DNA from 2 places in the Jeotgalibacillus aurantiacus genome. Region 2 is predicted to be linked to the other one. Evidence: a T-box and tRNA genes for the amino acid it is inferred to sense, from the RefSeq annotation. Region 2 holds a T-box; the other holds one or more tRNA genes.

Region 1 (3,451 bases), on a different contig from region 2:
AACGAATATTACGATTTCGTACGCGGCCTGGATAACGAAAAGTCTGTCGGCATCGGAGGCGCAATCGTAAGAAATGGCGTTAAGCCAAAGACAGTATTGAACCTTGCCTTCATTCTGTTCGGTGTAGCATTACTGCTGGGTCTCTATATTTGTGCCAACAGTTCATGGTGGATCGCCGTGATCGGACTAGTCTGTATGGCAGCAGCCTATTTCTACACAGGTGGTCCAGTCCCAATCGCCTACACACCATTTGGTGAAATAACGGCCGGATTTTTCATGGGATTTGTCATTATCCTGATCTCATTCTATATTCAGACCGGCATGGTAAATGCGGTAGCAATGCTTGTATCGATTCCGGTTTCCATTCTGGTGGGTGCAATCCTTCTTGCCAACAACATCCGTGATTTAGACGGAGACAAGGAAAACGGCAGAAAAACCATTGCTATTCTCCTCGGTCGACAGAAAGCGATTTATCTGCTCGCCGGTATGTTCACCGTATCATACGGGTTTGTAGTAGTCCTCGTGATCACCGGTACAGTATCACCATGGCTGCTCATCAGTCTGTTCAGCATTCCTAAAGCTGTCAGAGCAACCAAAGGATTCATTGGGAAAACAATGCCGATCCAGATGATGCCTGCAATGAAAGCAACAGCACAGACCAACACTATTTTCGGCTTTTTGTTATCAATCGGTTATTTAATTGGATACTTCTTTTAAAAGACTCCTCCGGGGGTCTTTTTTAATTTTTGAAAGGCAGCGAAATACAATGTTAGGTTTCAATTTTTGTGAGAAGGATAAACTGTAAGAAGTGACTTAGATGAAGGAAGGATGTTTTGCATGATTACAGATAAACAAAAACAATACCTTAAACATGAATTACTCACCAGAAAAAAAGAAATCATTGAACAAAACGAAAAACCTGATGGTAACACGAATACAGAGCTATCAAACTACGATAATCACCCTGCTGACAATGCCACGGATCTTTTTGAAAGAGAAAAAGACCTGGCACTCGAGGAACATACACAAAAAGAACTTGACGATATTAACCGTGCATTGAAGGCCATGGATGAAGGCACTTACGGGATCTGTGCCGTAAGCGGAGAAGAAATCCCTTACGAACGTCTAGAAGCCATCCCTACTGCACTGACATGCGTGGAGCATGCTGAACAATTCAGCAATGATCACTCCAGACCAAGCGAAGAATCGGTCCTGTCCCCTTCGTCTGATCATCCATACAGAGGAGAAGAAAGCGAAGTCCGTGACTACGAAAACAGTTTCGACGAAGTAGGACGATACGGTACTTCCGAAACCCCTTCCGATATGGCTGACGGATCCGGAGACTATAATGACCTCTACAGCGAAGAAGATGTAAACGAAGACACAATCGGAACAGACCTCGAAGGTGACGAAAGAAAAATTTATAAAAACAGTGATAAAGAATAATAAAAAAAGGAATGCACCTATTTAACTGGTGTATTCCTTTTTTGCGCTAAAATCGTCGTATTCTTCTTTTCTAAAGATACCTTCGTTTAAATCTGTTTATGATACGCTTGGATAGTTTTTTGAGATCAGGGTGTTGAAATTAGCTATCGACTATTTCATTGACGTGATCAACGAAATTCAAACGACTATCGACAGAAATCAAACGTCTATCTACATTAATTACAGAACACTCAACTAATCTGGCTTACCGAAACAGTCTATCATCATCAACTGGCCAGCTATCGACAGAAGGCATCGAGTGATTGATAGCAAAAAAGGTAATTTACCTGACTCATTACATGTACTATCCCCATTCGCTTAAATCAAAGTAATGACCAGGCATGGAATGAGATAGGAGAAATCATTATATAGGGTTTACCATACTGCCTTGGAGATAGAAGACAAAATCCAGCTTCGATTGTTATTTTTTGAGAGATGGAAGAATAGAAAAAACACACTTCGTAATGAAGTGTGTTTTAAAAGGATGACCCGTACGGGATTCGAACCCGTGTTACCGCCGTGAAAGGGCGGTGTCTTAACCACTTGACCAACGGGCCTAAAGAGCGGAGAAGGAGGGATTTGAACCCTCGCGCCGCTTACGCGACCTACACCCTTAGCAGGGGCGCCTCTTCAGCCACTTGAGTACTTCCCCATAAAAAAATGGCTCCACAGGTAGGACTCGAACCTACGACCGATCGGTTAACAGCCGATTGCTCTACCACTGAGCTACTGTGGAATAATGGTGGGCCTAAGTGGACTCGAACCACCGACCTCACGCTTATCAGGCGTGCGCTCTAACCAGCTGAGCTATAGGCCCATACTTTATTTAATAAAGTTGGAGCGGGTGATGAGAATCGAACTCACGACATCAGCTTGGAAGGCTGAGGTTTTACCACTAAACTACACCCGCAGTTAATGTATGGGGCGACTGATGGGAATCGAACCCACGAATGCCGGAACCACAATCCGGTGCGTTAACCACTTCGCCACAATCGCCATAGAAAAATGGTGGCTTTGGACGGAATCGAACCGCCGACACATGGATTTTCAGTCCATTGCTCTACCAACTGAGCTACAAAGCCAAAATAAAAATGGCGGTCCCGACCGGGATCGAACCGGCGATCTCCTGCGTGACAGGCAGGCATGTTAACCGCTACACCACGGGACCAAAGGTAATTGCGGGGGCAGGATTTGAACCTGCGACCTTCGGGTTATGAGCCCGACGAGCTACCGAGCTGCTCCACCCCGCGACGATAAATAAACATCATTAAATTAAAATGGAGGAGGTAGAGGGATTCGAACCCCCGCGGGCTGTTACACCCCTGTCGGTTTTCAAGACCGATCCCTTCAGCCAGACTTGGGTATACCTCCATGAATCTGTATAAAAGTGGTGGACCTTGCAGGACTCGAACCTGCGACCGGACGGTTATGAGCCGTCTGCTCTAACCAGCTGAGCTAAAGGTCCTTTATTATATTGGTGGCGGCAGAGGGGATCGAACCCCCGACCTCACGGGTATGAACCGTACGCTCTAGCCAGCTGAGCTACGCCGCCCAATAAATAAAGTATCCTTCAAAAAATATGGTGGAGCCTAGCGGGATCGAACCGCTGACCTCCTGCGTGCAAGGCAGGCGCTCTCCCAGCTGAGCTAAGGCCCCTTAATAAATGGTCGGGAAGACAGGATTTGAACCTGCGACCCCTTGGTCCCAAACCAAGTGCTCTACCAAGCTGAGCTACTCCCCGAAAAAAAGTATGTGGTATTCTATGTATGGCGCGCCCGAGAGGAGTCGAACCCCTAACCTTTTGATCCGTAGTCAAACGCTCTATCCAATTGAGCTACGGGCGCTAAATATAGTAAGCGGAAGACGAGATTCGAACTCGCGACCCCCACCTTGGCAAGGTGGTGTTCTACCACTGAACTACTCCCGCATATTGAATTGGTGCGGGTGGAGGGACTTGAACCCCCAC
Region 2 (3,451 bases):
TGGAAAAGCAGGCTTTCGTTTCTTCAATGAGACTTGATACAATTACAGCATCTGCGCTGTCGATTTCAAGACAAAAAGCTCAACAGCTTATTCAAAGCGGAAGAGTGAAGGTGAATTTCAGAGTGGAAGAACGGATCGCCTTTGAGTGTGACCAGGGAGATATGGTGTCTGTCAGGAAGTTTGGACGCTTCCGGATTGGTGAACATCTCGGAACAACTAAAAAAGACAGGATCCGGACAAGCTTTTTCTATTTGGAGTAGGCCCCTTAAAAAATTCTGATAAAAAGAGGAAATGTCACACAATTCGTCGAATGATCAGTATAATGGAAAGACAACATGAATAATTTTGGAGGTGCAATGATGCCGTTATCGCCATTGGATATACATAATAAAGATTTCAGCAGAGGTTTCAGAGGATATGATGAAGATGAAGTGAATGAGTTTCTTGATCACGTGATGAGAGACTTTGAACTCGTTCTGCGTGAGAAAAAAGAGCTTGAGGAAAAGCTTTCTATGCATACAGAGCGTCTTGGGCATTTTACAACGATCGAGGAAACGCTGAACAAATCCATCGTTGTTGCACAGGAAGCAGCTGAGGAAGTAAAGCGTAACGCCAATAAGGAAGCAAAACTTATCGTGAAGGAAGCAGAAAAAAATGCAGACCGGATCGTCAATGAGTCCTTGTCAAAAGCGCGTAAGATCGCAATTGAGATTGAAGAGCTGAAAAAACAGTCAAAAGTTTTCCGTACCCGTTTTAAAATGCTGATTGAAGCACAGCTTGAACTGATCAATAACGGAGACTGGGATGAGCTGATGGAATATGACCTCGACACGACTGAACTGAAAAGACTTGAGCCGGAACCGCACGAATAATTGAATGATTGACGGATCAACAGCAGTTTGACTATAATAGGATTGTTGAAAAATGATTAAACTGATGAATACGATATACGTTGATAGGAAGAGTAATCTGATTTGAGCCGACATAAAGCGAACCGGGGAAGGTGAGAGCCCGGTGCGGACGGACAGACGAAGATCATCCTGGAGTTTCAGAGCTGAAAGTAAGTAAGCCCTGACGTGTGGCGGCGTTAACAGCTTCTTGAGTGGAAAAACAGCACTTTGTTTTTCTATAAGGGTGGTACCGCGTGATAGCATAAGGCTCTCTCGTCCCTTTTTGGGATGGGGAGTCTTTTTTGTTTTTTAAAGAAAGAGAACTGAAGGAGGAAATACAATGGAGTACAAAGATACATTACTCATGCCTAAAACAGCTTTTCCAATGAGAGGCAATCTGCCTAACCGCGAGCCTGAAATTCAGGAAAAATGGGCAGAGATGGACATTTATAAAAAGGTGCAGGAAAGAACGGCAGGAAGACCGTTATTTGTGCTGCATGACGGACCTCCGTATGCGAACGGGGACCTTCATATGGGGCACGCACTGAATAAAGTACTGAAAGATTTTATCGTACGTTATAAATCAATGAGCGGTTTTAGCGCGCCTTATGTGCCGGGCTGGGATACACACGGTCTGCCGATTGAACAGGCTCTTACAAACAAGGGTGTAAAGCGTAAAGAAATGACAGTGGCTGAATTCCGTGAAAAATGTGCGGAATATGCACTCCAGCAGATTGATAACCAGCGCTCACAGTTTAAGCGCATCGGTGTTCGTGGTGATTGGGAAAACCCGTATATTACATTGAACCCAGAGTATGAAGCACAGCAGATCCGTGTATTCGGCGATATGGCGAAAAAGGGCTACATCTACAAAGGGAAAAAGCCTGTTTACTGGTCTCCATCAAGTGAGTCAGCGCTTGCTGAAGCAGAGATTGAATACCAGGATAAGCGTTCACCTTCTATTTATGTTGCGTTTGACGTAAAGGATGGAAAAGGTGTACTGGATGCAGGTGTGAAATTTGTTATCTGGACGACAACACCTTGGACGATTCCTGCTAACCTTGCGATCGCCCTTCACCCGGATCTTGACTATGTAGTGGTGAAAGAGAACGGTGAACAATACGTGGTAGCAAAGGAACTGCTGGAAGAAGTGACTGAAAAGGTTGAGTGGACATCACCTGAGATTGTCAGCACGTATAAAGGAGCTGAGCTTGAGCATATTACGGCACAGCATCCTCTTTATGACCGTGAGAGCCTTGTCATTCTTGGTGAGCACGTCACTACTGATGCCGGAACAGGCTGCGTTCATACAGCACCTGGCCACGGGGAAGACGACTTTATTGTCGGGAAAAAATACGGACTGGATGTATTGTGTCCGGTTGATGATAAAGGTGTGTTTACTGCAGAGGCACCTGGTTTTGAAGGATTATTTTATGATACGGCGAATAAACCTATTTCTGAAAAGCTGGAAGAAGCAGGCGCACTGTTAAAACTTGAATTTTTCACACACAGCTATCCGCATGACTGGAGAACAAAAAAGCCGGTTATTTTCCGTGCAACAGCCCAGTGGTTTGCGTCGATTGATAACTTCCGTGAAGAATTGCTGCAGGCAGTAAAGGATACGAAGTGGATTCCTGCATGGGGTGAAACACGTCTGTTCAACATGGTTCGTGACCGCGGCGACTGGTGTATTTCCCGCCAGCGTGCATGGGGTGTTCCGATTCCTGTTTTTTATGCTGAAAACGGTGATGCGATTATTACGGAAGAAACGATCAGTCACGTTTCAGCACTGTTTGCTGAGCATGGGTCAAATATCTGGTTTGAAAAAGAAGCGAATGAGCTTCTGCCTGAAGGATTTACACATGAAGGCAGTCCGAACGGCCGCTTCACAAAAGAGACAGACATTATGGATGTGTGGTTTGACAGCGGATCATCCCACCAGTCTGTACTTGAGGCAAGAGAAGAGCTTCAAAGACCGGCTGATCTGTATCTTGAAGGCAGTGACCAGTATCGCGGATGGTTTAACTCTTCGCTTACAACCGGTGTTGCTGTAACTGGTAAAGCACCATATAAAGGTGTACTAAGCCACGGCTTTGCACTTGATGGAAATGGCCGCAAAATGAGTAAATCACTTGGAAATGTTGTGCTTCCATCTAAGGTAATGAATCAGCTCGGTGCAGATATTTTAAGACTGTGGGTTGCTTCCGTTGATTACCAGGCTGACGTACGTGTATCTGATCCGATTTTAAAGCAGGTTGCAGAAGTATACAGAAAGATTCGTAACACACTGCGCTTCCTTCTGGCAAACCTGGACGATTTCGAACCTGCAAAGAATGCTGTTACGTTCAATGAGCTAAGAGAAGTGGATCAGTTTATGATGGTCCGTCTGAATCAGGTTGTTAAATCCGTGAACGCTTCTTATGAAAATTATGAGTTTGCGTCGATTTACCATACAATTAATAATTTCTGTACGACAGACCTGAGCTCGTTTTATCTTGATTTTGCGAAGGATATTTTATATATCGAAGCAGCAGATCACAAGGATCGCCGTGCGATGCAGA

Evidence for each region. The T-box of region 2 lies ahead of ileS (isoleucine--tRNA ligase). A T-box ahead of a tRNA ligase gene usually reads a tRNA of that ligase, here a tRNA-Ile.
Region 1: it has a tRNA-Ile gene. The T-box ahead of ileS (isoleucine--tRNA ligase) is inferred to sense a tRNA for this amino acid. The anticodon was not compared.

What each region holds. Positions count from the first base shown of each region.
Region 1 is NZ_JACNMS010000004.1:17-3,467, reverse strand. Features, by position in the region: gene H7968_RS12915 (1,4-dihydroxy-2-naphthoate polyprenyltransferase) at 1-717, shown strand, start outside; gene H7968_RS12910 (TraR/DksA C4-type zinc finger protein) at 838-1,446, shown strand; tRNA gene H7968_RS12905 (tRNA-Glu) at 1,971-2,042, opposite strand; tRNA gene H7968_RS12900 (tRNA-Ser) at 2,050-2,137, opposite strand; tRNA gene H7968_RS12895 (tRNA-Asn) at 2,147-2,221, opposite strand; tRNA gene H7968_RS12890 (tRNA-Ile) at 2,226-2,302, opposite strand; tRNA gene H7968_RS12885 (tRNA-Gly) at 2,322-2,395, opposite strand; tRNA gene H7968_RS12880 (tRNA-His) at 2,406-2,481, opposite strand; tRNA gene H7968_RS12875 (tRNA-Phe) at 2,492-2,567, opposite strand; tRNA gene H7968_RS12870 (tRNA-Asp) at 2,578-2,653, opposite strand; tRNA gene H7968_RS12865 (tRNA-Met) at 2,662-2,735, opposite strand; tRNA gene H7968_RS12860 (tRNA-Ser) at 2,764-2,856, opposite strand; tRNA gene H7968_RS12855 (tRNA-Ile) at 2,874-2,950, opposite strand; tRNA gene H7968_RS12850 (tRNA-Met) at 2,961-3,037, opposite strand; tRNA gene H7968_RS12845 (tRNA-Ala) at 3,066-3,141, opposite strand; tRNA gene H7968_RS12840 (tRNA-Pro) at 3,150-3,226, opposite strand; tRNA gene H7968_RS12835 (tRNA-Arg) at 3,253-3,329, opposite strand; tRNA gene H7968_RS12830 (tRNA-Gly) at 3,341-3,412, opposite strand.
Region 2 is NZ_JACNMS010000002.1:582,359-585,809, reverse strand. Features, by position in the region: gene H7968_RS07725 (YlmH family RNA-binding protein) at 1-260, shown strand, start outside; gene H7968_RS07720 (DivIVA domain-containing protein) at 360-872, shown strand; T-box leader at 944-1,174, shown strand; gene ileS (isoleucine--tRNA ligase) at 1,231-3,451, shown strand, end outside.